One region of the Gottfriedia sp. ABJ_BB2_2 genome, then DNA from elsewhere that is predicted to be linked to it. Evidence: riboswitches for the same ligand, from Rfam matches in the RefSeq annotation. Region 1 holds a riboswitch; each other region holds the start of a gene.
The links. Region 1 has a riboswitch for S-adenosylmethionine ahead of ACX6U0_RS17220 (methionine ABC transporter ATP-binding protein). Riboswitches for the same ligand answer to the same signal wherever they lie in the genome.
Positions count from the first base shown of each region.

Region 2: another riboswitch for S-adenosylmethionine. It lies ahead of ACX6U0_RS01455 (LLM class flavin-dependent oxidoreductase); the one in region 1 lies ahead of ACX6U0_RS17220 (methionine ABC transporter ATP-binding protein).
Region 3: another riboswitch for S-adenosylmethionine. It lies ahead of ACX6U0_RS02265 (bifunctional homocysteine S-methyltransferase/methylenetetrahydrofolate reductase); the one in region 1 lies ahead of ACX6U0_RS17220 (methionine ABC transporter ATP-binding protein).

Region 1 is NZ_JBVFKR010000009.1:70,216-80,836, reverse strand. Features, by position in the region: gene ACX6U0_RS17240 (autotransporter outer membrane beta-barrel domain-containing protein) at 1-973, opposite strand, end outside; gene ACX6U0_RS17235 (2-hydroxyacid dehydrogenase family protein) at 1,513-2,484, shown strand; gene ACX6U0_RS17230 (MetQ/NlpA family ABC transporter substrate-binding protein) at 2,558-3,391, opposite strand; gene ACX6U0_RS17225 (methionine ABC transporter permease) at 3,417-4,085, opposite strand; gene ACX6U0_RS17220 (methionine ABC transporter ATP-binding protein) at 4,087-5,100, opposite strand; SAM riboswitch class I at 5,237-5,347, opposite strand; gene ACX6U0_RS17215 (hypothetical protein) at 5,411-5,773, opposite strand; gene ACX6U0_RS17210 (thioredoxin family protein) at 6,214-6,537, opposite strand; gene ACX6U0_RS17205 (toprim domain-containing protein) at 6,552-6,902, opposite strand; gene gcvH (glycine cleavage system protein GcvH) at 7,114-7,497, opposite strand; gene ACX6U0_RS17195 (arsenate reductase family protein) at 7,538-7,894, opposite strand; gene ACX6U0_RS17190 (acyl-CoA dehydrogenase family protein) at 8,272-10,056, opposite strand; gene ACX6U0_RS17185 (acetyl-CoA C-acetyltransferase) at 10,108-10,621, opposite strand, start outside.
Region 2 is NZ_JBVFKR010000001.1:258,607-269,227, forward strand. Features, by position in the region: gene ACX6U0_RS01425 (ABC transporter ATP-binding protein) at 1-877, opposite strand, end outside; gene ACX6U0_RS01430 (PLD nuclease N-terminal domain-containing protein) at 877-1,113, opposite strand; gene ACX6U0_RS01435 (helix-turn-helix domain-containing protein) at 1,245-1,784, shown strand; gene ACX6U0_RS01440 (mechanosensitive ion channel family protein) at 2,264-3,082, shown strand; gene ACX6U0_RS01445 (DinB family protein) at 3,232-3,702, opposite strand; gene ACX6U0_RS01450 (ATP-grasp domain-containing protein) at 3,954-4,907, opposite strand; gene ACX6U0_RS01455 (LLM class flavin-dependent oxidoreductase) at 4,923-5,972, opposite strand; SAM riboswitch class I at 6,083-6,185, opposite strand; gene ACX6U0_RS01460 (DUF1398 family protein) at 6,414-6,797, opposite strand; gene ACX6U0_RS01465 (GrpB family protein) at 6,861-7,379, opposite strand; gene ACX6U0_RS01470 (flotillin family protein) at 7,515-9,002, opposite strand; gene ACX6U0_RS01475 (VOC family protein) at 9,244-9,666, opposite strand; gene ACX6U0_RS01480 (proline iminopeptidase-family hydrolase) at 9,746-10,621, opposite strand, start outside.
Region 3 is NZ_JBVFKR010000001.1:412,492-423,112, forward strand. Features, by position in the region: gene ACX6U0_RS02250 (homoserine dehydrogenase) at 1-289, opposite strand, end outside; gene metA (homoserine O-acetyltransferase MetA) at 422-1,327, opposite strand; gene metH (methionine synthase) at 1,445-4,822, opposite strand; gene ACX6U0_RS02265 (bifunctional homocysteine S-methyltransferase/methylenetetrahydrofolate reductase) at 4,819-6,645, opposite strand; SAM riboswitch class I at 6,719-6,822, opposite strand; gene shc (squalene--hopene cyclase) at 6,949-8,820, opposite strand; gene ACX6U0_RS02275 (hypothetical protein) at 8,847-9,125, opposite strand; gene hutG (formimidoylglutamase) at 9,266-10,225, opposite strand; gene hutI (imidazolonepropionase) at 10,203-10,621, opposite strand, start outside.

The DNA of each region.
Region 1 (10,621 bases):
CGATATTACCATTCAAACTAAGTGTATTGACCCCATTGCTAATGCTAACTTTATTAATTTTTGTTACAGAATCTGTTTTAAGAATCGCATTAGATGATAATACAATATCGCTTACAATCGTTTTGCCAAGTACTTGGATTGAAGATTTTGGTGATTTCACTTCTAATTTACTTAAGTTCGAACCATCAAAAATAATTTCAAGATTTGAAGATGATGGAGAAGTAGCATTTGTGATTGCATTCGTTGATCCATTTAAAGTTGAAGCTGCAAAAGATAAGGAGTTATAAAATTTAGTATTACTCACTTTATTAGTTGCATCACTTCCACTCACTGATTTAATAGCCTTGGATTGGTTAGTGATTGTTGTTTTTCCTTTTACGACTACTTTACTAGTCTTAAAGACAGATTTTACATTTGGTGTTATGTCTAAATTACTTTTAATTGTAATGTTTTTGATAGTGATATAGTTTGCATTTACTCTTAAAGTTCCATTAAACTTTGTATTCTTCCCGTCAAATACAATATTATTTGCATAATTTGTATCACCTTTTTTCGATGCCTTACCAGGTGAATTTAACTCAATTAAACTGACATTTTTAATTTGATGATTTGCATCGTATGTAAATTGAACACGTGCCTTTTTAAGTGCAGTAGTATTTCCAAATACACCGCTAAATGTTTTTGAGAACTTGAAGGTTTTTTTGCCTATTTTAATTGAATTCTTAGTAATTTTTGAGATTGTTTCAATTTTCGAAGTGTAAATTTTTTGTGTAGAATGTTTTGATGTTGTCATAGATGTGTGGTGTTCTTGATGGTTTGTTAAGTAATTTGAATTACTCTCGTGTAAGTTTGTGATTTTTGTAGTGGCTTTTACACTAATTACATTAAATGGAAATGTTGTCGTTATAGCAGATGTAAGTAAAACCGAGCTAACAACGGCAGCCATTTTATTTGACTTTAGTACTTTTTTCATAGATTCTCCCTTTTCCTATACAAAATGAACGCAAATGTAATTATATTACATTTTTGGAAATTATGTATATTCTCTTATAAATTTTAATAATAATATTTTTTGTTGCAGATTTCTAAACTTATATAAGTCTATATACCTTCTTTTTCTCAAAATCCCTTTTTTAAATGGAATCTATTCTAAAGATTATTGCATTTAGTATTTTAGCGACAGAAGTTGATTACAACGGAAGGTAAGAGATTCCTGTGGGAGATGTGGGAAGGTTAAAGACAGCCCGCATTAGGCCCACAAGATGTGGGTCATGCATGCTTTATGATAGGATGTCGTGGTGGTTTTAGCACGCCTACCTTTCTCAGTTTTCATCCCCAGAAAATGATTAGCCTGGAGTTATAATCATATAACACATTCTTAAATAGCCACAATGTATAAGAAAACAGCTTTAAAATATAAAAACCGATTTTTCATATTAAATAATTACAAGCAAATCATTTATAATAAAAACATATATAATAGAAGATTTTATTCAGAAAGTGGGATATATAGTGGCGAATATATTTGTAGCTGGTAAAATACCAGAAAAAGCAGAAGAAATTTTAAAAGGTAACGATATAACTATTTATAATGGTGATGGATTAATCTCTGAAGAAGAGCTCTGTGAAAGTGTAAAAAATGTTGATGCAATTCTAAGTTTACTTTCTACTCCAATTACAAAAAGGGTGATCGATGCAGCGAAACATGTGAAGATCATTGCGAATTATGGAGCTGGATTTAACAATATTGATATTGACTATGCTACAAGCAAAGGAATCCATGTGACAAATACTCCATTTGTTTCTACAGATGCAACGGCAGAGTTAACACTTGCGATCCTATTAGCAGTTTCAAGAAGAGTAGTAGAAGGCGATCAGTTATGCCGTACGAGTGGTTTTGATGGATGGGCACCATTATTCTTTAGAGGCACTGAAGTTTCAGGGAAAACAATTGGAATCTTTGGCTTTGGTAATATTGGACAAGCCGTAGCAAAAAGAGCAAATGCTTTTAATATGAAGGTTTTATATACTCAACCTAGAAGGTTAAGTCCAGAGATTGAACAACAGTATAATGCAACATATGTTTCATTTGACGACTTACTTAAAGAATCTGATTTTGTTTCACTTCACTCTCCATATAAACCTGAACTACACCATCTCTTTGGAGAAGAAGAATTTGCAAAAATGAAAAAAACTGCCTTCTTTATCAACGCGGCAAGAGGTACACTCGTTAATGAATCTGAGTTAGTTAGTGCTTTAAAACATGGTGTGATCGCTGGTGCTGCATTGGATGTTTTTGAATTTGAACCGAGCATTACGGACGACTTAAAAACATTATCTAATGTTGTATTAACACCCCATATTGGAAATGCGACTTATGAAACGCGTGAAGCGATGTCAGAAGTCGCAGCTAAAAATATTGTTGAGGTAATAAACGGTCGAAATCCTATTTCTGCTGTAAATGAAATATTTGTTAAAAACTAATCTTTACTAATATGAATAGAAGTTATTAATCAAAAAAAAATCTTAGCAAAAATGCTAAGATTTTTTTGATTACTTATTCGCTTACAGGTACTACAGCACCTTCATACTTTTCAATGATGAAATCTTGAATTTCTTTTGAGTGTAATACTTTTACTAATGCTTTAATCTCTTTTTTGTCTTTGTCACCTTCACGTACAGCAATGATGTTTACATATGGAGATTCTTTACCCTCTAAAGCAATAGCATCCTTCATAGGATTTAAACCAGCATCAATCGCGTAGTTAGTATTGATTAAAACAGCATCACCTTGTTTATTTTTATAAACTTGTGGAAGTAATCCAGCTTCAACGTCAGCTCTGAATTTTAAGTTTTTAGGGTTTTCAGCAATATCTTTAATTGTTGCAACAGTTGGATCTACACCATCTGCAATTTTAATTAAACCTTCTTGTTGTAATAGGCTTAACATACGACCATGATCCGCAACTGAACTACTCATGATAATTGTTCCACCTTTTGGTAGATCGTCTAAGCTTTTATATTTTTGAGAGTAAACACCGATTGGCTCGATATGAATACCACCAGCATTTTCAAATTTATATCCATTTTCTTTCATTTGTGATTCTAAGTAAGGAATGTGTTGGAAATAGTTAGCATCTAATTCTTTAGATTCTAAAGCTTTATTCGGTAACACATAGTCTTGGAATTTTACGATTTTTAAATCAATTCCTTCTTTTTTCAGTAAAGGCTTTGCTTCTTCTAAGATTACTGCGTGAGGTACGTTTGATGCACCTACTACTAATTCTTTATTTCCTTTTCCACCAGCTTCGTTTTCTCCATTACCACATGCAGCTAATGATAAAGCTAATACGCCTGCTCCTAATAAACCTGTAATCTTTTTGAAATTCATGTTCTTTTTCCTCCCTAAATTTGAATTAAGCTCTTTTATCTATTTTTGTTGTTATTAAATCTCCAATAAATTGAAGTATAAATACAATGATTAAGATGATGACTGTTGCCACTAACGTTACTTCATTATTTGACCTTTGGTAACCTTCCATAAATGCTAAGTTACCAAGTCCTCCGCCACCTACAACCCCTGCCATTGCTGTATAACCAACGATTGCAATTGTTGTAACAGTTAAGCCTGAGATAATAGCAGGCAATGCTTCTGGAATAAGGACTTTTAATATAATTGTGAAAGTACTTGCTCCCATTGCTCTTGCTGCTTCGATTACACCTTTATCAATTTCACGTAAACCAATTTCAACCATTCTTGCATAAAATGGTGCAGCTCCGACAATAAGAGCAGGTAATGCAGCTTTCGCACCAAGCATTGAATCAAGGATAAATATTGTAAACGGAATTAATAAAATGATTAAAATAATAAACGGTATTGATCTGAATATATTTACAAATCCAGCTAAAATCATGTTGATTACTTTGTTTTCTAAAAGCTGGTCTTTACTTGTTAAAAATAATAGCAACCCGATAATTAAGCCTAAAATAAAAGTAGCTAATGCTGCGATTACTGTCATAAATAAAGTTTCTTGTGTTGCTAAGATCATTGTTTCCCAATCTACATTCGGAAAAAGTTGTGTCATGTTACGCTACCTCCACTTCAACTTGCTTTGATTCTAAGTAAGAAATTGCCTCTTTGATGTTATTTAAATCTCCTACAAGTTGAATAGTCAGTGTTCCGTAAGACCCTTCAGCCGTTTGAACAATTTTTCCTTGCAAAATATTGATTTCAATATCAAAGTGCTTTACTACTTCAGATATATGGGGTTGATTAGCCTGTCCATTTTTAAATGTAAGCCTGTAAGTTTTATCATTCCCATTGCTTTCTATAATTACTTGATGATTAAATTCTTCGTCTGTTCCTCTAATCTGTTTTACGAATTTCTTTGTAATTTCTTGTTGTGGATGAGTGAACACATCTACTACATGTCCTTCTTCAACGACTCTTCCATTTTCCATTACTGCTACTCGCTGACAAACCTTTTGAATAACATGCATTTCATGTGTAATCATAACGATTGTAATTCCTAGTTGCTTATTAATACTTGTTAATAGTGAAAGTATTGAGTCAGTTGTTTCAGGATCTAAAGCAGAAGTAGCTTCATCACATAATAAAACATCTGGATTATTTGCTAATGCTCTTGCAATCCCAACACGCTGCTTTTGACCTCCACTTAGTTCCGAAGGGTATGCATTTTCTCTTCCTTCAAGGCCCACAAGCTTAATTAATTCCTTCGCACGTTCAACGCGTTCCTTTTTTGAAACCTTTGCAATTTCAAGTGGGAAAAGTATATTGTCTAAAACTGTTCTAGACCATAATAAGTTAAAGTGCTGGAATATCATCCCGATTTTCTGTCTTGATTTTCTAAGCTCTGCTGATGAACACTTTGTAATTGATTTCCCATTGACGATTACTTCACCATCTGTTGGAATTTCAAGTCCGTTTAGCATTCGTAATAACGTACTTTTCCCAGCACCGCTATATCCGATCATGCCAAAGATTTCTCCTGCTTCAATTGTTAATGAAACATCCTTTACCGCGGTAACAGTGCCCTTTTTGCTCCTATATATCTTACTTACATTATTTATTTGAATCATTCATGATTTCTCCTCTCAAACATTCTAACAACTCTCTTTTCAATTTTTTGTAAGAACTTACTTTTTTAGTCTTTAAAAACAAAAAAACCTTTCTACTCGCATGAGCAGAAAGGTTTAACATAAAAAGTAAGCCTTTCTCTCATCTCTCAAAGCAATTGCTTTGCAGGAATTAGCACCATTTCAATGACTAGCATTGACGGTTGCTGGGTTTCACAGGGCTCAGTCCCTCCACCTCTCTCGATAAGAGTTAACGTATCAAATATTCGGTTGTTTAATGTAATTTTCATTCTACAAACTTAGACATAAGTTGTCAACAATTTTCTAAAAGTTTTTTCTCATTCTCCACACTCGTATATTGAAAGATTGTTTCAATGAGTAATAATAATCGATAATTCCCCTCATAAGAAGCGTCATTTAATTTTAATAAAAGACCTAAACGTTCTCTTCCTAAATTTAACGATTTCCAACCATCTTTTGTTAAATTTATTCTTAACTGTGGAATAGCCCGATCTAATATTTCAATAAATGGAGCTTTTTTGCTGAATTTGATATATGACTTCTCATTAAGACAATTTAATTCGATAATTCGATCTTCTATCGGTAAAATAATTTGTAAATATTCTTTTTTTACAAATAAATTTCTAGCTTGTCCAACCCACTCCTTAATTTCCATATCGTATACACCTCTTCCGAATTCTTTAAAACTATTTTCTCATAGATAGGTGTTATGTTCTTTATTTTTCGCTCGACAATTACCATGGGTAAATGCATTTTATTCTACAACTTTCACCTTATTTCCCAAGAAATATGTCAGAAGTTGGGTACATTCAGAAACTTTAAGAATGCGTAAGGTTATTACAACTCCAGGTTGCTCCCTTTCCGTGGGGTGTGAGCTGAGCCTCCTCGGCTTCGCCTGTGGGGTCTCAGCTTTCCCACATTTCCCACAGGAGTCTCGCACCTTCCGTTGTAATAACCTTTTGTCAGTTTTAATTCAAATTTAAAAGCAACATTCTATCAGTAAAAAAAACTTAAAAACAAAAAAATGACAACTAATAACTTGTAAATTAGTTGTCACTTTTTATTACCAAGAGGTCTTCTCAACCCTCTCAATATTCATCGTTTAATATATAGATTATATTTTTTTAATAAGTCATGTAAGTACGGAACAGATTGGAAAGCGTATATCTTTTGCTTGATTTCTCCTTTGTCGAAGATAAGTAAACAAGGTACACTTTCAATTTTCCAGTGCTGAGCTTCTTGTGTTAGATCATTAATATTTTGCTTGGATAATGGTAAGTTAGGCAGTATTTCATTTGTGATTTCTAACATTTTTGATGCTACTTGGCAAGTACCACACATAGCGGTATATATATATAAAATTGTTGTTTCTTTTGATTCTATACGTTGCATTAATTCATTCTTTGTCCACTGGTGCATATCAATATTCCTCTTTATATTGTTCTTAAATAGTCTGTAAAAACAGAAATGTCTGCTCCTAATAATACACTTGCTAAATGTTGGCTTGGGGCTGTTGCAACTTCACGATAACTTCTGTCAATATACAAATGCTCCGCTTGAGGAAATTCTCTTTTTAATAATCTTCGCAGTTTTTCTCCAGCCTCATCAGCATCAACTAGCACATAGATTTCTCTAAAATCTAACATTTCCGCTAGTTCATCTAATTTAGTTGTCCCTACAGTTCCATTTGTACAAATGATATCTACAGGTTCTTTTATTATAGACTGTATTTTTCTTTTATCAGTAGTACCTTCGACAATGATTACTTTTCTTTGTTCTTCAATATTCACTGGGCATCACCTAATGTAAAGGACTCTAAAGCTTAATTCATTTATATAGTATATTCTATTTTCGTTTGTTGTTTCCTTTTTTTCATGAAAGGAATATTAACTACCCCAAAAACAAGACAAAAAATAACATAAAAAAGTATTTTGTATTTATCAGTATACACATAAATTAAGAAAAGCGCCCATAATTGGACGCTCTTAAAGATAATTAATCTTGATTAATCATTTCTTCATATTTTTCAGCAGACATTAACTCTTCATATTCTGAAGTGTTAGAAGCCTCAACAACTACCATCCAAGCTTTTTCGTATGGTGATTCGTTTACGAATTCTGGATTATCATCTAGGTCTGAGTTTACTTCAACAACTTTCCCACTAATAGGAGCATAAAGTTCAGAAACTGTTTTTACAGACTCAACGCTACCAAATGGCTCGTTTACTGTAATATCATCGCCTACTTCTGGTAACTCAACAAAAACGATATCTCCAAGCTCTGATTGTGCAAAATGAGTAATACCGATATAGTACTTATTACCTTCAACTCTTACCCACTCATGTTCTTCTGAATAACGTAATTCTTTTGGAATTGACATTGTGAATCCTCCTCGATTAATTACCATAATTTATGTTATTTTATAACCAAACTTTTTCAAATACTTCTTCGTTAAAACCAACTGTCGCTTTATCTCCGTTAAAAAGAAGCGGTCTTTTGATCAGTTTGCCATCTGAACTTAAAAGTTCTAGAAGCTCTTCTTCAGTTTTAGTTGGAATAACATCCTTCAAGCCAAGTTCTCGGTATTTTACACCACTTGTATTAAATAGTTTATTAATAGGAATCCCACTCGCTTTTAAAACATCAGCAAGTAGTTCCTTTGAAGGCGGATTTAACGTAATATCAACTGCTTCCACAGTTACATTATGTTCTTTAAGCCAAGAAGCAGCTTTTCGACAAGTTCCACACTTTGGATATGTATAAAAAATGATACTCATATTAGCAACTCCTCCCATTTTCTATTTTATCACAGTAAATAAGTGAGTTAAAATAGTTCGGTTAGAAAATTCTGTTATAAATTGTCATTTATAAATATTATAACAACATTCGACAATATTAACTAGTTAAACGTTCGGTTATTTTTAAATTTATTACGGTATTTTTTTTATATCTTAACTATCATTCGTATTTCCAAGGTAGGTTTACTCAACCATTAATGATGACAATTTAATAGAATTTAGAAATAACCTATATTAGTATGTCATATCTGAAGTTAAATTATCCTATTTTTACCATGTAATAGTATAATGATTGGATCAAAAATAGCAATTCATAAAAAAACTGCCAATCTCTATGAAAGGCAGTTTTTCTAGTCTTAAACTGTGTAACGCTCAGCAGCTAATACACCAGCAGCGATTTCACGCTTTTTAGCAATTACGTTAATTGGCGTGTGTCGAGTAAATTTACGAAGTGCAGAAGTCATCATTCGTAAAGAATCTCCTGACTCAACAGCAACTAAAGTTTCTTTTGCATGAGCCTCAATCTCATTGAACGCTTCTTGACAGAATACTTGAGTGTAAAGTAGTTTTTGGTTCGATTTTTCTACGCCTACTTTGTTGATTGCTTTTTCTGTACGAAGAATTGCAGATTCCATTGCATAAATATTGCTTGCAATATCAGCAATGTTTACTAAGATTTCTTGCTCTCTTTCTAATGCTTTACCGAATTTTTGAGCAGCTAATCCTGCAATCATGATTCCGATTTTTTTCGCATTACGTAGTAAATGCTTTTCTTGTTCAAGTGGCGCATCGCCTACTTCTGAAGGCATAAACATCATAAGCTCTTCTTGAATTGCTTGAGCTTGTTGAAGTAAAGGTAATTCACCTTTCATTGCTTTACGTAAGAATGTACCTGGTACGATTAATCGGTTAATTTCATTTGTACCTTCAAAGATACGGTTAATACGAGAATCACGATAAATGCGCTCAATTTCATATTCTGCCATGAAACCATAACCACCATGAATTTGAACACCTTCGTCAGCTACATAGTCTAAAACTTCTGAACCGAAGAATTTATTTAATGAACACTCAATTGCATATTCAGAAACAGCAGCAGCTACTGCTTTAGGATCTTTTGCTTGTTCCTCAGTTAATTGACTGAAACGGTCTTCAAATAAACCAACTGTACGATATACTGAACTTTCATTTGCATAAATTTTCGTAGCCATATTCGCTAATTTTTCTTGAATTAAGCTAAATTTAGCGATTGGTGTTTTAAACTGTTGACGTTGGTTTGCATAAGTTGCAGATAATTCTAATGCACGTTTAGAAGATCCAACAGTACCTACAGCTAATTTGTAACGACCAATATTTAAAATGTTAAATGCAATGACATGACCTTTTCCTACTTCACCTAAAAGATTTTCTACTGGTACTGCAACATCTTCTAAAATTAAAGTACGAGTAGAAGATGATTTAATACCCATTTTCTTTTCCTCTGGGCTAGTTGAAACGCCAGAATAGTTTCTTTCAACGATAAATGTAGAGAAATGCTCACCATCAATTTTTGCATATACAACGAATACATCTGCAAATGCAGAGTTAGTGATCCATTGTTTTTCACCGTTTAAGATATAATGAGTACCTTCAGCATTTAATTTCGCTGTTGTTTTCGCTCCTAATGCGTCAGAACCTGAACCTGGTTCTGTTAACGCGTATGCAGCTAATTTTTCACCAGTAGCTAAATCAGGTAAATAACGTTTCTTTTGATCTTCGTTACCGAATAAAACGATTGGAAGTGATCCAATTCCAACATGCGCTCCATGAGTAATTGCAAAACCACCAGCTAAAGAAAACTTCTCTGAAATTAATGAAGAACTAATTTTATCTAATGCAATGCCACCATATTCTTCTGGAATATCAGCAGCAAGTAAGCCTAGCTCACCAGCTTGCTTTAATAAACGTACAGAACGCTCGAATTCATGCTTCTCTAAATACTCTAATTCTGGTAAAACTTCATTTACAACAAACTCTTCAGTTGTCTTCGCAATTAATTTGTGCTCATCAGTATAATCCTCTGGAGTAAAAATTTTATCAAAAGTGATTTCTTCTGTTAAAAAGCTTCCGCCTTTAATGACACTACCGATTGTTTTTTCCATCATTACTTCCTCCTGTTTTCTTGTCATTTATTTTGTTTTCCAATGTTTTTATTAAATTAATTCAAATACTCCAGCAGCACCCATTCCGCCACCGATACACATTGTTACTACACCGAACTGCTCTCCACGACGCTTCATTTCATGTAATAGAGATAGTGTTAATTTTGCACCAGTACAACCAAGCGGATGTCCTAATGCAATTGCACCACCGTTTACGTTTACTTTATTTTCATCTAAACCTAAATGACGCATTACTTGAATTGACTGTGAAGCAAATGCTTCGTTTAGCTCAAATAATCCGATATCAGATAAACTTAACCCTGCTAGTTTAAGAGCTTTTGGAATTGCTTCAACTGGACCAATTCCCATCACTTCTGGTGCTACACCTGCAACTGCAAATGAACGGAATTTTAACAGTGGACTTAATCCTTCTGCTTCAGCTTTTTCACGATCCATTACTAATACAGCAGCAGCGCCATCACTTGTTTGTGAAGAGTTACCAGCAGTCACTGATCCTCTTACATTAAATGCTGGACGTAATTTTGCTAAAATCTCAGAAGTTGTA
Region 2 (10,621 bases), on a different contig from region 1:
TCTCTTCTAAAGTATCCTTATTTATATCAAATTTTAAGAGGTCTACTTCATGCTCGATCGCACTTTTCAGTAACATATTTTTATTTTTTGAAATTTCATCAACTTTTATTTTGACTTTATTCCCAATGACCTCTACATCCCTCACATATGGTAATTTTTTTAGAATATCAATCCACTTTTGATCTTTTGCAGTAATTTCCAAATTTAATTTATTTTCACTATTACGATTTAATAGATCTGTAATCGTCGTGTCTTCAATTTTACTCCCATCTTTAATGACAACAAATCGCTCACATATTTCTTCCGCATCGCCCAATATATGAGTAGATAATATAATCGTTGTTTCCTTTTTTATTTCTTTAATCAGGTTTAGCACTTCCCTTCGCCCGATCGGATCTAGTGCTGATACTGGTTCATCCATGACGATAAATGAAGGTTTATGCAAGAGTGCCTGAGCAATACCAAGTCGTTGTTTCATTCCACCGGAAAAAGTGCCAACTTTTGTATGTTCTTCACCTGTAAGTCCTACTTTCATCAAAATTTTTGGTATAGTGTTCGCTAATTCATTTTTTGTTACTCCAGAAAGTTGCCCCATAAATGTAAGGGTCTCTTTAGCTGTCATCCAATGATAAAAATTAGGATACTGTGGTAAGTAACCTATTTCCCTTTTCATTTGTGATATTTTTTTACCATTCAGTAATACCTCACCAGAGTCAGCGTTGATAATATCTGAAATCACTTTTATTAATGTCGACTTCCCTGCTCCATTCGGTCCTATTAATCCAATACATTCTCCTGTTTGTATTTCCATCGAGAATTTATTGACTGCAACCTTCTCTTTAAATGTTTTTGATACATTTTTGATTTCCAATTTCACTACCTCTCACTATCCTTTCTCCCCATTACAAAGTACAGAATAGGTCCAAATGTGTTTGCAAATATAACAACAAACGTCCAAAAGACGACATTCTCTCTCGTTTTTCTATGTCGGTACAAATCAATTAAAGCAATTAAAATTAATAGAGCAGATATTACGATAACTGGAAATATAATCGGTAAATAAGCCATAAAATCAAAGTCTTTTAGATCATCAAAGCCGTAGTGTAGCTTCATTTTATCTTCCCCCCTATGAATATATTTCATTCTCATTATTGATAATGATAATATATCTACTGTTATGTTGCAACTACTGTTCTCATTCTTTATAATGAGAATTAAAATTAATCAGTAAATAAGGTGATAATATGAGCAATAAAACCGAAATTATAATGCATCCAGTTAGAATGAAAATCTGCCAAGCGTTAATGAGAAATAAAGAAAATGGACTAACACCATTAGAGATGATTAAAATCATTAAAGATGTACCTCAAGCAACTCTTTATAGGCACATACAAATATTAATGGATTCTGATATCATTCGCGTTATTAAAGAAAAAAAGGTCAAATCTGTTTCGGAAAAATATTACGTTTTAAATGAAGATGAAGCAAAACTAGATCAAGAGGAATGGAAAGAAGCATCTATTGAAGAAAAATTAAACTATGTATCTTCTTATCAATTGTTACTTATGTCTCAATACCAAAATTATCTAAACAAATTAGAGGATCAAAACAGCCAAGAGGATCGTGCTACGTTTTCAGTAGTAGAGTTAAAGATTAATGAAGAACACTTTTTACAGTTTCAAAACGAATTAAATGAATTAATGACTAAATACTACAACGCCACGAGTAAAGAAAAAGATGGCCCTATTCGAACAATTGCTATTACGATTATTCCAGAGAATTAAGAAGTTTCATGAAAAATGCTAATGAACTAATAAATGTGTTAGTTCATTAGCATTAAAACATAAATTTAATTTAATAAAAAGCAAAATCTAAATGTCTGTTTTTGATTAAAGAACAAGTTTAACAATCCCACCAATTAATACTAGTATAGACACTGTCAAGAGAGTAATTTTAGTGGACCTGTTAGATTTATGGAAAAGTCTTATTAAGATGTCCTACACCCCCTTTCTTTATAATTTATTAATACTATTTAATATGAAATCATGTTTAATAAGATACAAGTGTTAGAAATTATTAATTGCTACTTTAAAATACCTCCCCCATCTTTACAAAAGCCAAAATATGTTCACTTTATGAAGTTTCTTGATGTTTTAAAATGCATCAAAATATAGTAAAGCTATTATTTTGGTTGTAGGGAAAGAAAGGTCCTACTCCATTACTATATTTCTATGGTATATTGAAAAAAGTAGGAGTTGATAATATGTCCTTAGAACTGTTCGATCAGTTGCCTGTAAAAATTTTGACTGTGGCACTTCTGATACTATTCACAGTATATTTAATCCGAAAATCGATCAAGCTTTTCTTTGATAAAACTAGTATATTGGATGAAAAGCGTGAAGAGACAATCATGCATTTCGCTAGAGAGGTCACAAAGGTATTAGGATGGGTTATCTTCATCCTTTATGTGATAAGTAATTTCGTCAAACTTGGAAAATTTATCACTGGTTCTGTCGTGGTGGCAGGAGCCCTGGCTCTAATTCTACAGCATATCATCCGTGATTATATTATGGGGTTAACTTATTTGCTTGAGCGACAAATCCATCTTGGTGATTATGTAGTCATCAACGGAAATCGTCAGGGGAAAATTGAGGAAATCAGTATGCGTTATTTGAAAATCCGTCAGTATGATGGTTACCTATATACTGTCTCATATAGTAATATCACAGAGCTACAGAATGGGAATCGTGGTATGCGTCGTGTGAACGAAAGTCTTGTTCTCAATTATAAGCAAAATCCAGATGATGCCTTTAAGGTCATGGAGGAAGTTGCACAAACTTGTAATGAGAAATATAGTGAATACTTGTTACTGGATGAAAATGGCAATCCTTTGGAGAGTTTTAGATTCAATCAGATTACCGAGTTAAATGTGGATTTCAGGGGTAACCGATTTTCTTTATCTGGTCTTGTGAAGGAATCAGACTATGTTGAAGCAAGTAAAAAAGTCAGATATGAATTGGCTAAAGCTGCTTACCAGTATGATTTGATGATGGCAGAGAGTCTAAATACTAGTCATTCATAAAAAGCAAGAGTTCATAACTCTTGCTTTTTATTTGTTGAATTTTAATTTAAAAACACTCAGTTCTAATCCGCCCCAATTCAAACTTAAGAATGTGAGTACGATATATTAATGTATTTCTTAAAATAAAAATAAGTATTCGTAAACATAATTCAATCTTTATGAAGCTTATTTAGTACTTTTATCATGCTAATGATGACGCCTAGATGTTCAGATACATGCGATACATTATAAATGAGCAAATCTTCAATTGTATTTGCTTCAAGAAAATTCTTTTTCACTTGAGTATCAAGTTTACCATTCAAAACTACATGAATATGTTCTAGCAGTTCTTTTAACTGTTCAATTAATAAATTCCATGTAGGCGGTTCAACATTCCATTCAAGAGGTTTCGTACCATACGCAAAAAATGTTTGGTAGCTTTCTGGTAGAAACTTATTATGATCAGAAAGTTTAAGTAAATGGTTTTCAGTAGTATAAAGAATATGCCCAAGTTGCCAGTGAATACTATTATTAAAGCCTTCAGGTACAACATCTCTCTTATTTTCTGGACACTTCTTTATCAAATCAAACAATTTATTATATTTTTTATGTAATAGATGAAAAACATAAGATTCACTCATTGTTGTCCTCCTAATTATCTTACTATTTATTTGGAGAAATCTAGATTTTATGGCAAAGCATTACATAGCTAAGTCCCTGTACTCTTTCTAACATTTCGAGTTGATTTCAAAAAATGTAAGTATTTTCCTGTTCCTTATCTTTTAAAGAAAAATCATTTAACAGTTGCAATAAATGTGTATCAAAAAAGGAATTTCTAAGTGAAATTCCTTTATTAAATAGATTATATTATGTTTTCGTAACTACTTCAAAATTAAGCCTTTGTTGTAGTATAGTTTTCTTCTAAAGTTGTCTTTAAAAATGAAGCTAATTCAAGCATTCCATATTTTCCAGCTTTTGCTTCAGCATCAGAATTATAGTTCGTGTTTGTATTGATATCGTAAGTAAATATCGTACCTTCAGCATTTCTGATGAATTCGATACCAGCAACTTGAATTTGATTATTAGCTAGAACTTCTTTATATTTATTTAAAATTTCATCCTCAAAGCCATTAATGATTTCGAACTTCGGCTTCTCTTCTACTTCTTCGCCAACAGGACAGTATAAATCGCCGATTTGGCAAACGTCTGCTGGACACAGTTCAAAACCTTCCGAAGTATCAACCTTCACAGCATAAACAAAGTTACCTCCGACAAACTCACAGCGAGTTATATAGCTTTCGGGAGACAATATGTATTCTTGAATAAGGGTAATACCATCGACTGGCTCTTCGAAAGAAGGTCCTTCTACGTAAGTTTTTAATGCTTCAATACTGTGAAATAATTGAACACCTAACCCTTTACCTGCACGATTATGCTTCGTAATAAATGACTGTCCTGAAAAACTTTCAGCTGCCTTCAAAATATTTTCTTTTCCAACCGCTGCAATTGTTTTTGGGGTCTTAACACCATACTTGTTTAATTCTAAGTATTGTAAAACCTTACTTACTTCTAATTTTAGTGCATTCGTTCCATTTAACACCGTACGTCCGTGTGCTTCAAGCCAGGCTAAGACTTGAGCAGTAAATTCGGCTGCAAAACGATGATCACGAGTGTGAGATGAAGCACTCATTCTGCTATAAAAGATACCTTCTGGTGGTTCTGTCGATAAATCTAAAGTTCCTCCGTCTAAATGCCATTCTTCATAAGGAACACCCAGTTCCTCCAATCTTTTTGTTAAATGGACTGTCCACTCACTATTTTCATGAATTACATATACCTTGCTCATTTGTACGACCCCTTTCTAGCTCTTTATGAAACTACGTTTTTGTTCAACTAATGGCATAACTTGTTTTGAAAATCGTTCCATTTCCTCGAGTTGAGGAGAAAATTGTAATAATAATAAGTCTAATCCAGTTTCTTCGTATTGTAAAATTCGATCTGCAATTTGTTCTGGTGTTCCTACTAAATTTGGACGCAAGCCTCGGTTAGACACCGAATAATCCTGTAATTGAATTTGTTGCTCTAATTGTGATTTTGTAGTGAAGTCTTTAAAACCAGCATATCCGCTTGAATCCTTTACTTTTGTGATTTTTTCAAGCTCAGCCTGTGCCTCTTCCTCAGTATCTCGGCAAATAACATACGCTGCCATTCCAAAAGAACTAAATGGTTTATTGCCCGTTTGTTCACGACGTGCTTTCATATCTGCTATTTTTCGTTCAATCTCTTCAACAGTTCCACCATGCATTACGTAAGCATCACATTTTTCTGCAATAGTTTGCTTGCCTTTTTCACTTTCACCACCTGCATATAGAATTGGGTTAGGTCTTTGCACCGGCTTCGGAGCAAGCTTCGTGTCCTTTAAGTCGTAAAATTGGCCAGAATAATTGAAAGTTTCTTCTGTCCATAAACCTTTTAGTACATCAATAAACTCTTCCGTACGAGCATAACGCTCATCATGTTCTGTAAAAATACCTCCGTATTGACGCGCTTCTTCTGCCCACCAAGCAGAAACAACGTTTAACGTGAATCGCCCGTTACTGATTTGATCTATAGTAGCAGCCATTTTTGCTGCTACAGCAGGATTATGAAAACCAGGACGAATTGCCGTCATAATTTCAATTTTTTCCGTAACTGCAGCAAGTGCTGCTGCTGTAGACCAAGCCTCAAGAGAATCATGCTCAGGTCCCTTAATATCATTTAAATATAATTCTGCTATTAAAGTAGTTGAATAGCCCCATTTTTCAGCCGATTGAATAACTTCTTTTGCATATTCATAGGTTGGCGGCATATTTTCATCATCAACATTGCGTAACCAGCCTCCAAAAATAGGTAACCAAAAACCATATTTCATCTGGACTCTCTCCCTTAATTTTAATATAACCGAGTTTGCCAATCTACTAAGTTGGAATTATACTCAAAATAAAAAACTCTCCTCCAAAGAAGAGAGTTTTTTTAACCCTCTTCTCATCTTTCAAGCGTGTGCTTGTTGGAATTGGCACAGTATTCATAAGAACCTGCTGCCGAGGCTTCAAAGGGCCAGTCCCTCCACCTCTCTGGATAAGAAGATAAATATAAATTCAACTTTTTCATTAATAATGTGATAATAGTTTAAATTAATTAAATTGTCAATAAATTAGTTTTAATGCTAATCTCGTTCATAATTGATAGATGATAGCTACACTAAGAACAATCATTTGTCTGAATCTTATTTTTTAATTAAAATAGAATAATCTCAAACTTGGCGTTTTCGAGCCTCTTTATGATCAGATTTGCTATATGCTTTATAGTTATTTCATATATTAAGTTTCTCATCAATTTCTTCTTCCCCTATACCGAAATATGTAACCTTTCTCTCAGGTATATAAACACGATAGTTTACAATTCCTGCATCAGCAATTTCTTTTAAAAACTCTAAAAATGGAAGAGAGATATTTGCAATAGCCTCAAGTACTTTGTTTCGATCAAATTGATTAGAAATAACTAAATTTACTTGGGAATCTGTTTTAAATTCTGAATGAACTCCTTTATAAGTAGCTTGACCAGAAGTAACTTCTATTTCATATTCATTTATGCCTCTTTTGGCTAATTCTTCTAGAAATTGCGGAAAGTTGATTTCACCATTACTTCGTCTACGAATAATATCTTGAAATTCAATTTCTGTTATTTTATCATTCATACTTATTCTCCTTCATAGTTAAAAATTGCATCTTTACATGAATAATCACTAGTTACATATGATTCATGTTTTTAATTCTTCCCTAGCTTTTTTAATAATTGATCTAATAAATTCATTTTTTCCGTTTGTATATGAAACTCTATCATATGGATATTTATCAGCTAATTTTAATTTTAAGTGATAGTACTCGTTTAGTATATCTGAATGATTTCTCAAGTAATCTCTAAATAATATATTATTTGTCCAATAGTCACTCTCAAATTCATAGATATGAAGATGGTGTGTACCTGCTCTATATTCACCTTTTCTAAAAAAACGTCTTTCCGGAAAATCCTCATGCCAAACGAATTCATATCCGATATTAGCAAACGATTTAAGAAAGTCACTTATTTCATTTACATTTTTTACTCCACACATTATATCTATAATGGGTTTTGAACCTAAGTTTTCAATTGCAGTACTACCAATATGTTCCATTTGAATTAATGTTTCCCCCAAAACACTTCTTATCTTCATTTCTTCTTTCTTATATTCTAAAGCCCATTGGGTTGAGAAATTTTCTATCATCACTTTTCCGTCCATGTTTTGTCCCCATTTTTTAACCTATCTTATATTTCTCTTTTATTTTGAATCTTTTCATACCAAATTTAACACAAATAAGAGTTCCTCAAAAAAAGAGTAGCCATTGGCTACTCAACGAAAGTCTTATAATTGTAGCTATTCGATCGAATTCGTACCATCAGATTTGCTATTTTCTAAACTTTTTTCAGGTAAAACAGCAGGGCTTTGATTTACATATCCATTGGTCCTTGATGCATATGACTTGATCAATTCAGCAACATCAATACCTGTCATTTCTTTTAATGGCTCTTGCATTTCAACCATTGTTTTTGTAATACTTTTTCCAAAAGATGGAATCCCCTGTCCGTTACCTGAATCAATAATTTTAACCGATTCAATATTGTTAAGTGGTTGAGCAATTTTTTCCGCAAAGACAGGCAGCATTTCGATTAATTTTTCTGTGATAATGACCTCACCATGTTTTTCCATCGCTTCAGCTAATAATTTACGTGCTTCCGCTTCGGCTTTACCTCTTTCACGAATAACGTCCGCCTCAGCAGAACCTTCTGCCTTACGAATCTTTGCTTTTGCTTCCCCGTCAATTTCCGCTTTACGAGCCTCAGCTTCTGCTTTACGAGTTGTTTCATAGTATTCAGCATCTGCTTTGGTTTTACGTACTTTACTTTCCTCTTCTTCAAGCCTAACAGCACGTTCACGCTCTAGGAATTTTAGTGATAATTCTTCTTCTTTTACTTCTTTTGCTAATTTTGCTTTTTCAAGTTCATATGACTGTTCTGATTTCGCACGAGCACGTTCAGTTTCTTCCATAAAGGCTGCATCCTTAATATCTTTTTCCTTTTTTGATTCTGCGATTGCAATTTGACGTTTGTATTCTTCTTCTTTTGCCTCTTGATCAGTTTGTGCTTTATGTATACGAGTTTCACGCTCACTATTTGCTTCAGCGATTTCTGCCAGTTTACGTACCTCAGCAATTCGTGGTCTACCTAAGTTTTCTAGGTATCCATTCTCTTCATCGGCATCACGTAAGTCTGTAAGACCTAATGATGTAATTTTAAATCCCATTAAATCGAGCTGCTTTTGTGCAACTTCAGATACATCCTGATTGAATTTTTCTCGGTTACTATTAATATCTTCCACCGTCATTTTAGAAAGAATCGCACGTAGATTACTTCCAAGAACCTCAATAATTTCTGCTTCAATTTCTTCTTGCTTTTTACCTAAAAATTGCTCTGCATAGTTTGCGATTCCATTTAAAGTATCTGCTACCTTAACCATTGCTACAGCGTCAGCAACAATTGGTACGCCACCATTTGTATAGACTCTTGGTGTTGATAGCTTTAATTGAAAAGATGTAAGATTTACAGGTGTAGATGTTTGGAACCTTCTTAAACGGTATCCACCACCTCTAATAATTTTCATTGAACGACCTTCTTGATCTGTAAAGATATTCGTTTCTTTCTCAGGATCTCCTAATTTTGGACCTGTAATAATTAAAGCTTGATTTGACTTTGCCGTTCTGTAACGATACCTGATCCAGAAAAAATAGCCTACACCAGCAATTGCAGCTACAATCAACAACGGAATTAAAAATAAAAGTCCTCCTAAAAAGCTTAACATTGCCATTTCCTCCTCCTAAAATTTCCAAAATATTACATTTAATGAATTATTCGACATAAATATTGTTATTCCTTGTTCAAAAAACGGATGTCCTAAAGTAAAAAAATTGGAATGGTAGATTAGATCTGATGTAATCGACATTTACAAATTAAAAAAAGCTGCTTATTAGGCAGCTTTTGAATTTCAAATTAAGTCATTCGTTTGTTATATAGTTATGCTTTAATCTAAAAAGTAGAATAGTAAAATCTTAACAAATCCTGTTTGCAAAAGGATGATTATCTGTGAATTGTATTAAATCCCACAAATTCCCGTATAAATCCTTAAATACTGCTACAGTACCGTAATCTTGTGTTTTAGGTTCTCTTACAAATTCAATCCCTCTTGAAGTCATTTCGTTATAATCTCTCCAAAAATCATCTGTGCCTAAAAAGAGAAAAACTCTTCCACCTGCTTGGTTCCCGATAAAAGATTCCTGTTCTGCTTTAGAAGCTTTTGCGAGTAATATAGTAGTACCGTTTGAACCTGGAGGCGATACAACAACCCATCTCTTATCTTGTTCTTGCTGGTAAGTATCCTCTAATAATTGAAAGTTTAGCTTCTTAGTATAAAAATCTATTGCGTCATCATAATCTTTTACAACTAGTGCTATATGTACAATGGATTGAATCACTTTAATTTCTCCTAACTAGTTTATTGCTACTTTATCAATAAATGCATTCTCTTTCCCAAAAAGACAATGTGAACAATGTTTATTTTTGATCGATTACGTCAACATCATTCAAGAAACTTCCAATAACTCGTAAATACTCTTCTTGTTCTTCGATATAAGGCATATGTGCACTCTGCTCAAAAACGTGGAATTTTCCATTCGGTGTAAGGGTGCTAAAGTATTTTGTTGATGCAGGAGTTGCTTCATCAAAACGACCACAAGTATAAATTGTTGGAACATTTATATCTTTTAATTTCGAAGTACAGTCAAAATGCTTTAAGTTACCTGTCACATGAAACTCAGAAGGGCCCCACATAATATTGTAAACTTCTCTATTTCTTAAATGTGCACCATTTTTTATAAATTCCGGATCCGGCTCTTGTCTAAAAACAAAATGCTTATTAAATACTGCTGTAGCATTCTTGTACTCTTCAGAATCTGTAGTTCCATTTTCTTCACAATTTTTTAAAGTTTGTTGAACTTCAAGAGGAAGTAGTTTTCGATTCTTATCTTGATCCTCTGCCCATAGTGGAGCACTCAAACATGGACTTGAAAAGATGATACTCTTCACACCTTCTGGTTTAGATAAGTAATATGCTGCTGCAAGAGTAGTCCCCCACGAGTGACCTAAAATATGAAATTCATCAAGTGAAAGTGCCTCACGGATTTGACCTAATTCTTCTACAAACCGATCAATATTCCATAAAGAAGTGTCTGTTGGCCGGTCAGACTTCCCGCATCCCAATTGATCGTAAAAAATAACCGAGCGATATTCCGCTAGTTTTTGTAAGCCCTGCATTGAATAATGTGAAGAACCTGGCCCTCCATGTAAAACAATAACAGGTGTAGTATTTGTATTTGAATCATGTACTTGATACCATACCTTCCCACCTGTAACATCAATAAAACCCTCTTT
Region 3 (10,621 bases), on a different contig from region 1:
TTCGAAGAGCATGGAGAATGTATCTTCTAGCGTCTTCGATTCCACCCATTACTTCAACGACAACATCAACATCAGCATCATCTAATATTTCTGTCGCATCTGTCGTTAGTAAGTCTTTTTGAATCGTAATTGCACGTTCCTTCTCAAGATTCTTTACAAGTACTTTTTTAACCTCGACAGAACAACCAATTTGATGAGCTAAGCGATCTTGGTGGGCTTCTACAATTTTGACAACCCCACTACCAACAGTTCCTAGTCCTAATAAACCGATAGAAATACAGTTCTTCATGATAACTCCTCCGTTTTAATTTTAGATATAATTACCATTATGGTAATGTTTTTTGAAAATAGCAATGATAATTTTAAATTTTCTAATAATTTTACATTCTTTTTGAATTCTTTGTGAAGTATTTAGATAGCTTTACAATGTATATGGCGTTTCCTGATAAACATAGTAATTTAACCAATTTGAGAATAAGAGATTACCATGACTTCTCCAACGGACAATTGGTGGGTTTGCAGGATCATCATTTTGATAGTAATGTTTAGGGACCTGAATTGCTAAGCCTCTTTGTCTATCTCTATCATATTCATTTTTTAATGTGTTCTCACAGTACTCACTATGACCAGTAGCAAAAATTTGTTTCCCATCCTCACTTGAAACTAAATGTACACCAGCTTCATTAGACATACTTAAAATTTTCAAACCACTTACTTTATCAATATCCTCTTTTTTAATTTCAGTATGTCGAGAATGTGGAACATAATACTCATCATCAAACCCTCTTACAAGGTTTACAAAACGGTCTTCTAAAGTATGTGGAAAAACACCAAACATCTTTTGCTCTAAAGCGTGTTTAGGTATGCCATAATGATGATACAAGCCGGCTTGTGCGCCCCAACATATATGTAGAGTTGAGGTGACATTTTCCTTTGTATATTCCATTATTTCTTTTAATTCAGACCAATAATCCACCTCTTCAAATTCTAACGTTTCAACTGGTGCACCGGTTATGATAAAACCGTCATATTTCGTATCTTGTACCTGAGAAAATGTTTTATAAAAACTAGTTACATGTTCCTCAGAAATATTTTTAGGCTTGTATGATTCTGTACCAATTAATTCAACATCAACTTGTAATGGAGAATTTGCGATTAATCGTAGTATTTGTGTTTCAGTTTCTATTTTTGTTGGCATAAGGTTTAAGATTCCTATATTTAAAGGACGGATATCTTGTGTTTCAGCGCGTTCTTTCGTCATATAAAATACATTCTCTTTAGATAACACTTCAGTAGCAGGTAAATCCTTATTTATGATAATTGGCATGTTTTTAATCGCTCCTAATGTAGAATACATAGATATTTGGCAGAAATAGACATCAAATCATTTCTATTTACTGCCAAATTTTGATTATTTATATAGATATTACAGTATTCTAATTTGTTACACTGAGAAGTATCTTCCGTCTTTATGTGAGAATACCATTGCTGTTACTGATGCTTCAGGTAGCATCATAAAGCCCTCTGTCAGATTAATACCGATTTCATTTGGATTAATTAACTTAAATAATTTCTCTTGATCCTCTAAATTTGGACATGCAGGATACCCAAACGAAACTCTAATACCTTGATATTTAGCTTTAAATCTTTCCTGCATTGTAAAATCAGCTGCGTCTGGGAACCCCCATTTTTCTCTCATTAACATATGCGTTTTTTCTGCAAGACCTTCTGCTAGCTCTAAAGCTAAGGAAAATAAAACATGACTTTTTAAATATTCTCCTTCTTCCTTCCATCTTTCTGCAATGTTTCTCACCCTTGGTCCTGAAGTAACTGAGAAAAATCCAACATAGTCCATTTTTTCTCCGACAGGGTTTAAGAAGTCACTTATACAAAGACCTGGCTCCTTACTTTGTCGAGGAAATTGAAAACGTTCAATAGGTTTTGAAGTAATAGAATCATAAATAACCACGTCATTTCCTTCGCTTTGTGCAGGGAAGAATTGATAGATTACTTGACAGTCAAAATATTCGTTTCCATCTCTTAATAATTCTTGAACTAATTCATATAATTCCTGACCTCTTTCTTGTTTATCCCATTTACCTTTCACACCTAAATGGTGCCCAATCAACATTTGATAGTTTATAAATGGCGCAACTTGTGATACAGGAATATTTTTAATGACAGTCTTCTTTAATGATGACGGAACCAAACAATCAGACGGTTGAATGTTTGATCTAGTTGTATTTATTTCTAATTGAGGTAATTCATTCAATTGATTATCATTTTTTATTACCTTTTTATTTTCTATTAAACTTTGACGCTCAATTGGATTGACGATTTTATTTGCCAAATCTAAACCTGTCATCGCATCATTAGAATAAACAACTAAACCATCATAGATTGGTTGAATACGATTATCTGTAAACTTTCTTGTTAGTGCTGCTCCACCTACTAAAATAGGTGTATCAATACCTGCATTTTTCAAATCTCCCGCTGTAATCACCATTTGTTGGGCTGATTTGACTAATAAACCTGATAAGCCAATAATATCTGGTTCATTTTTACGAATTTGGGTAATTAAATCATCTGGTCGAATATTGATTCCTAAGTTGATTACCTCAAATCCATTGTTCGTCAAGATAATATCAACTAAATTTTTACCAATATCATGAACATCACCTTTAACAGTAGCCAAAATCACTTTACCTTTACGTGAACTCTCAGAAACTTCCATAAATTGTTCCAAAAATGTTACGGAAGCCTTCATGACTTCAGCGCTTTGTAATACTTCAGCAACGATTAGTTCATTATTGTTAAATAATCGTCCAACCTCGTCCATACCTGTCATTAATGGTCCATTAATGATATTTAATGGTGTATCACCGCGATCAATACAAAGTTGCAAATCATCAATTAAGCCTTGCTTCGAACCTTCTACAATGCATGCTGCCAGTCTTTCCTCAACTGGTAAAAGTTCCTTCGGTTTTTCTTCCTTTTTTACAGAATGACGAAAATGCTCTACAAATCGATCTAATGTTTCTTGAGATGTATTAAATAGTAGTTCTTCTGCTAATTCACGTTCGACTTGGGGTATTGATGCAAATCTTTCTAGTTTTTCAGTATTTACAATTGCATAATCTAAACCAGCTTTCGTTGAATGGTATAGAAAGACTGCATTTAATACTTCACGCCCACTGTTTGGAAGACCGAATGAAATATTACTTAATCCTAGAATCGTTAAACACTCAGGTAGTGCTTCTTTTATCAAACGTATGCCTTCAATCGTCGCTTTTGCAGAACCAATGTATTGAACGTCTCCAGTTCCTACTGGAAATACAAGTGGATCAAAAATGATATCTGAAGGTCGAATATGATATTTTTCAGTTAATAATTGATAACTACGTTTAGCGATTTCTAATTTACGTTCCGCAGTTACTGCCATTCCATCTTCATCAATCGTTCCGACGACTACCGCAGCACCATACTTATGAATTAATGGACAAATTTTTTCAAATCGTTCTTCAGCATCCTCTAGATTAATAGAGTTAATAATTGCTTTACCTTGGATATAAGTTAATGCGAGTTCAATTACTTTTTCATCAGTTGAGTCAATCATAATTGGAACTTTTATTTTATTAACCAATTGTTTTAGGAAATTTTCCATGTCAGCTAATTCTTCACGGTCAGGATCAGCCATACAGACATCAATAACATGTGCACCTTTTTTAACTTGTGCTCTGGCGATTTCAGCAGCTTCCTCATATTTCCCATCAGCGATTAAATTTTTAAATTTTCTAGAACCTATAACATTCGTTCTCTCACCAACAAATAGTGGTCTCATACTATCATCATAAATTAGTGATTCTAATCCACTAACCGCATGATCTGTTCGCTTTTTTAATTGACGCGGTTTGATTCCTGAAATAGCTTCTTTCATTGCTTTAATATGATCTGGTGTTGTGCCACAACAACCACCTAGTATATTGACCCAACCTTGTTCGGCAAAATCACGTACTTTGTATGCTAATGACTCTGGTGACTCATGATAATGTCCATCCTCATCTGGTAATCCTGCATTAGGATAACAAGATACATATGTTTCAGAAAGCTCAGATAATGATCTTACATGGTCTCGCATAAATTCAGGACCAGTCGCACAGTTTAATCCAATTGAAATTGGTGAAATGTGCTCAATCGCTAAATAAAATGCATCAATAGTTTGGCCAGCAAGTGTAGTACCCATAGGTTCGATTGTTCCTGAAATCATTACCGGAATTGTTTTGTTTAATTCTTTAAAAGCATTACTAATCCCGATACAAGCAGCTTTAACATTTCTCATATCCTGACATGTTTCAACTAAAAGTAAGTCAACTCCACCATTTAATAGTCCAATTGCTTGACGAAAATAAGCAGTAATTAAGTCATCAAACGTTACACCACCAGTGACACTAATTGCTTTTGTAGTTGGGCCCATTGCACCAGCTACAAACACATTTTTTCCAGAAGAATGTACAGCAGCTTTCGCAATTTGTGCAGCTTTTTCATTTAATTCGATATCTAAATGCTGCAAATTGTAATCAGATAAAACGATATTTGTTGCACCAAATGTGTTTGTTTCGATAATATCTGAACCAGCTAGTATATATTCTTCATGGATTTCTTGAATGACATCTGGACGAGTGACAACTAAATATTCATTACATCCTTCTAGTTCTTCACCTCCAAAATCATCAGCTTGTAGGTTTCGTTGTTGAATCATCGTTCCCATAGCTCCATCTAGGAGTAGAATACGTTCGTTTAATGCTGCCTCTAATGCTTTCATAATTGAATCTCCTCTTTTTTACGAGTTTTAGTGTATTGGATTAGTTCTTCAGTAATTTCATATTTTAAGAATGGAGTAATCAAGTAGATTCCATTAAATTTATCAATTGCATAATCTACAAGTTCTTTTGCAATTTTTTTGCCTTCTTCAATTGCTAATAAAGGATCATTGATGTCAATTCGATTTCTAACCTCATCAGTTAATGTAATACCTGGTACCTCATAATGAATAAAATCAGCGTTCTTTTTACTAATTAGTGGCATAATCCCAATAAATATTGGCTGATTGATATGTCTAGTGGATTCATATAAACGATCGATTGTTTCTAAATCATAGACAGGTTGTGTTAAAAAGTAATCTGCCCCCGCTTCAACCTTTTTCTCTAGTCTTTTAATGGCAGCATCCATTTTCCTAACATTTGGATTAAATGCAGCGGCTACTGAAAATCTAGTACCGTTTCCTAAACTTTTACCGGAATACAGTCTACCTTCATTCATTTCTTTGATCATGCGAATGAGTTCAAATGATGCAACATCATATACCGATGTAGCACCAGGGAAGTCTCCTACTCTTGCAGGGTCGCCTGTAATTGCTAAAACTTCATTTAAACCTAAAGTCGATAAACCCATTAAATGTGATTGAAGGCCAATCATATTTCGATCACGACAAGTTAAATGGGTTAGGACAGGTATATTTAATCGTTGTAACATGGACGCAATTGCTACATTAGATATCCTTGGTGAAGCTAATGGATTATCTGCTAATGTAATCGCATCTGCTCCTGCGTTATTTAAAGCCTTAGCCCCTTCAAAAAAACGTCTGGTTTGTAAAGTTTTTGGTGGGTCCAGTTCCGCGATTATCGTTGTTCTCTGTTTTGCTTTCTCAGCTAGTGTTTCATTTTTTTGTTCAGGCTGCTTTGGTATTTTTATTGTAATTGTTCGATTGTTGATTTCTTTTTGTGTGACAGGCTTTAAATTATCTATTTTATTGCGAAGTGCGGCAATGTGTGCGGGTGTTGTACCACAACAACCACCAATCAAACGAACGCCTTGTTCAATAAATGGTTTTGCCATATCTTCAAAATATTCTGGATTCGATTTATATACGTACTTACCTTCTTCATACAAAGGAAGACCTGAGTTTGGAAATGCTGACAAAAATCCTTTTTTCGGTAAAGCAACCGTATTTAACGATTCAATCATGTGTAGTGGTCCTAAATGACAATTAATTCCTACTACATCTGCTCCTAAATCAACTAATTTAGGGAGAATTTTTTCTATATATTGACCGCTTTGCATCACACCGATTTCTTGTAATGTTACTTGGGCAATGATTGGGATGTCTGTACGTTCTCTTAATAAGGAAACAGCATCATATAATTCATGTTCATCATAAAAAGTCTCTAGCATGATGCCATCTACGCCTTCTTCTAGTAAGGCAGAGGCTTGCTCTAACAACATGATTTCTCTTTCTAACGGAGTCGCAAAAGTTGAACCGATATATTTCATTCCACCAATACCACCAAGTATTAGTGCTCTTCCTTTAGAAGCTTCTCTAGCATTTCTGACAGCCATTTGATTGATTTGTTTAACTAGTTTTTCCAATCCATGTTGTCTTAGTTTTCCAGCATTTGCACCATAAGAATTTGTTTGAATGACCTCTGCACCAGCGTTAATATATTGTTCATGAATATGAATAATTCGATCTCGTTCAGTAATATTTAATTCTTCAAAACAGCTATGTAACCCCCCAGAATATAACAGAGTACCCATAGCTCCATCACCTAATACAATTCCATTATTTAATTTTTCCAACAAGCCCAAGCGATCACTTCCCTTACAAAAATAAAAACGCCATTCTTTCTAAAATGAAAGAATGACGTTATCTACAATCCACGCCTTATCTCTCATGTTAAAAACATGCTGGATTTAGCACTTTTTAGCTAAAGCTAAAGTTGCCGGGTTTCAAAGGGCCAGTCCCTCCACCACTCTCGATAAGGAATATTCAGTTATTTTTTAATATGACTAGTTTACTATAATTAACCAATTAAAGAAACATATTTTATGAAAATTTGAAAAATGGACATAATTTACTATTTTATGATAACACTAGTTTACATAATAATATTATTTGTTATGATAATGAGCCAATGCAAGTAAAGGATAAATATATTGATAACTATGGTAATGAATATAAAAACCACCTGGTAGACCTAGACCCGTAGGATATGCTAATTCTTTTTGTGTTTTTTGTTTTTGTGCCAATAAATATTGAATCCCTCTTTTTATCACTTCATCATCTTTATCTAGAATCGTTAATAAAGCGTCAACTGCCCATGCCGTTTGACTAGGGGTACTGTACTTTAGTGGTACATAACATTTTTTTACAGCCGAATAACCAGACTCTCCCCATCCTCCATCTTGATTTTGCACACTGATTAGCCATTTTGCAGCCTTTTGAATTGCTTCATGATTCTTTGGGATTCCGATTGATCTAAGACCAGTTATAGCCGCCCATGTTCCATAAATATAACAAATTCCCCATCTACCATACCAGCTACCATTTGTTTCTTGGTGCTCTAAAATCCACTCTATCGCTTTTTCAACCTGTTCATCTTCTTGCTTAATTGTAGTGTAGTTTCCAATAAACTCTAAAACGCGGCCAGTCAAATCAGCTGTAGAAGGATCAATGATAGCATCCTTGGCATTTTCAATTGGTAAATACGTTAACCATTTATTTGTGACGTTTTTTTCAAACGCGCCCCATCCACCATCATGATTTTGCAAGCCTAATAAAAACTGAATACCTTTTTGCCATTTTTCAAGTTGGGTTGGGTCTGACATAGCACTTCTTGTTAGCGCTCTTAACGCTGCACTTGTATCATCATTATCTGGTATAAATGAATTATCTTCCGAAAATCCCCATCCTCCAGGATTGATTTTTTTAGCATGTATTGACCAATCCCCTCTTAGTACTTGCTGTTTTTTATTTAAATATTCAACTGATTTTTTGATTAAAACATCTGTTGAGGGAACGCCTGCTTCTTGTAATGCATAGGAAAGTAACGCCGTATCCCAAACCTGTGAAGGTGAATTTTGAATATGGATTCCATCTTCGGTTTCAAATGAATATGAGATTAAACCACTTAATGCTTGTTGAATTTCTTTTGAGCTAGTTTCATAGCCAAGCGCCAATAAGGCGTAAATCATATAAAATGTAGAACTAGCGTAGCTATAAAATGTACCATTTGTTTCGATTCTGTCTAATATAAATTTTTCGGCTTTTTCATATCCTTTATTTTGAAAATATAGCGGATACGAAGCAAGCTTCTTACCCTCTTCTACTAAAAAATGAAAAAATGAATCTCTCTCATCATCAAACCACTCTATCTCTTCATTCGAATGTAAATGATTTAGATGAATTGTCTTATCAGATTTGGCTATAAATCGTTTATTAATACATAGAATCATTGGGATTAAATGAACTCGGGCATAACTACTTAGTTCAAATAAACTGAGAGGAAAATTGTTTGGGAGTAGAAAATAACTCATCGGAAAATGAAAGAATATTGGATATGGAATGAATCCATGTATCGCTAGTATCATTTTTGTCATAAAATGTACTTTTCCAATACCGCCATTGGTTTGAATAAAGGTTTCTGCTTTCTTCATACTTGGATGGTCTTTTTCATATGTTTTAGATACTAATAATGCAATATAAGCTTGAACGGTGGCAGATAGATTTCCATTTTTTTCATCTTCATATAATTTCCATGAGCCATTTTCTTCTTGTAACTTGATTAAGCGTTTTGCAATTTTTTCACATAACTCTTTTTCTTTATCTAATAAAGTTAAATCATTTAAAAGAATTAACATAAAGCAATCTGTTATGATTGAACCTTCAAAACAATATTCCCAAGATCCATCTGCTTTCTGATGTTCTCTTATTATATTAATGCGCTCATTTAGGTTTTGTAAGACTTCTTTCTCGAGGTCCAACTGTTTCACCTCAATCATAAAAAGATTTAAGTATGATATTTATCCATTCTACTCTTCTTTTCACTAGATTCTCCTTCAATGTCAACCAATCTCTTATTCTTTACTTTAATTTCAGAAATCAAGCTCAAAATAAACACAAATAGACTGAAAGGGAACACAATGATTTTATAGCCAAACAATGTAAAAGAAGGAAGAATATCTAAAAAATAACCTAAAGAAAATAAAACAATGACTAGTAATATATTAACTCCTATTACAGTGAGTAAAGCTTTAAATGCTGAGTTTAAGCTTATTGAATACTTCAAAATGATCACACTCCATTACAAATCTATGTTGATCATATGAGAATCATGAATGCAAAAACCATTTTCGTTAGGAATATGTGAACGTTTGTGAGACTATATAAAAAAACTCGTAAACAATTTGTATTGTTTACGAGCTCTTTTTATCGATTCAATTTAACTTTTTCAACTAGAAAATTTAATATGACATGGGCAGCAATTCTACTTGTCATATCACGGAAATCAATCGTTGGATCTAATTCTACAATATCCATCCCACATACTTTTGGATGAGATGCAACATAACAAATACCATCGATCAAAGTTTGACTATCCATTCCACCAGGGCCAATTGCTGGACAGCCTGGTGCAAATGCTTGATCAAGCACATCCATATCAAGACTAATATAAATAGCATCAACTTCTTCTGCTAAACGATTTACACTATCCTGAATAATTTTTTGAATACCTAAATCACGCACATCACGCATTGTATATATTGTGACACCATGATTAATACCAAACTCAGTATAAGGTGCACTATTGGAAAAATTACGCAAACCAATTTGAATTAAATGCTCACCATTTAATATACCTTCATCTATTAAACTACGGAATGGCGTTCCATTTGACCTGCCACCATCATTTATATTTCTTAGATCGTGATGTGCATCAAATTGAATGACCCCAATTTTCCCTCTAGCTTCTGCGAATGCAGAGATGCTTGGAAAGCTAATCCCATGATCCCCACCTAAAATTATCGGAATCGTATCTTTAAATTGGTTCAATAGCTCAGCAATCGTTGATTTAATACGATTTCTCGATTCTTCAAAATCAGTGACATGCATCGTGATATCACCAAAATCCGTAACGCGTAACGTTTTCAAGTCTATTCCATCTTCAATATGATACGTACTATAGCTACTTAGCATTTTTCGAATGGTTGAAGGTGCAAAGCTAGCTCCTGAATGACTAATAGAAGTTTTCGATAATGGAACCCCTATGATTGAAAAATTAGAAGCATCTTTTCCATCCCAAGCAGTAACTATTTCATTTGCTTTTGTAACAGATGAATCAATGAAAACTGCATCTCCTGCTTTTTTAAGATGTGATAGAGACATCATATACACCTCTATTTACAACTAACTTTCCATTCTTAAAGACTGATTCAACATGATTTACACCAAAATGATATGGTACATACGTGTAATTAGGCGCATTCCAAATAACAACGTCAGCCATACGTCCAACTTTAAGTTTACCGGCTTGTTCGCCGCGATTAATTGCATAGGAAGAATTAATCGTGACAGCATTCCAAATTTCTTCAGGTGTCATTTTTAACTTTAGCATAGCAATTGTCATGATCAATTGTAAATTCTCTGTCGGACAGCTACCAGGGTTAAAATCAGTAGCCAATGAAACAGCGGCATTTTGATCAATCATTTCTCTTGCCGGTGCAAATTCAGGTTTATTTAAATAGAAGGTTGTACCCGGTAAAATAACAGCAATTGTGTTACTAT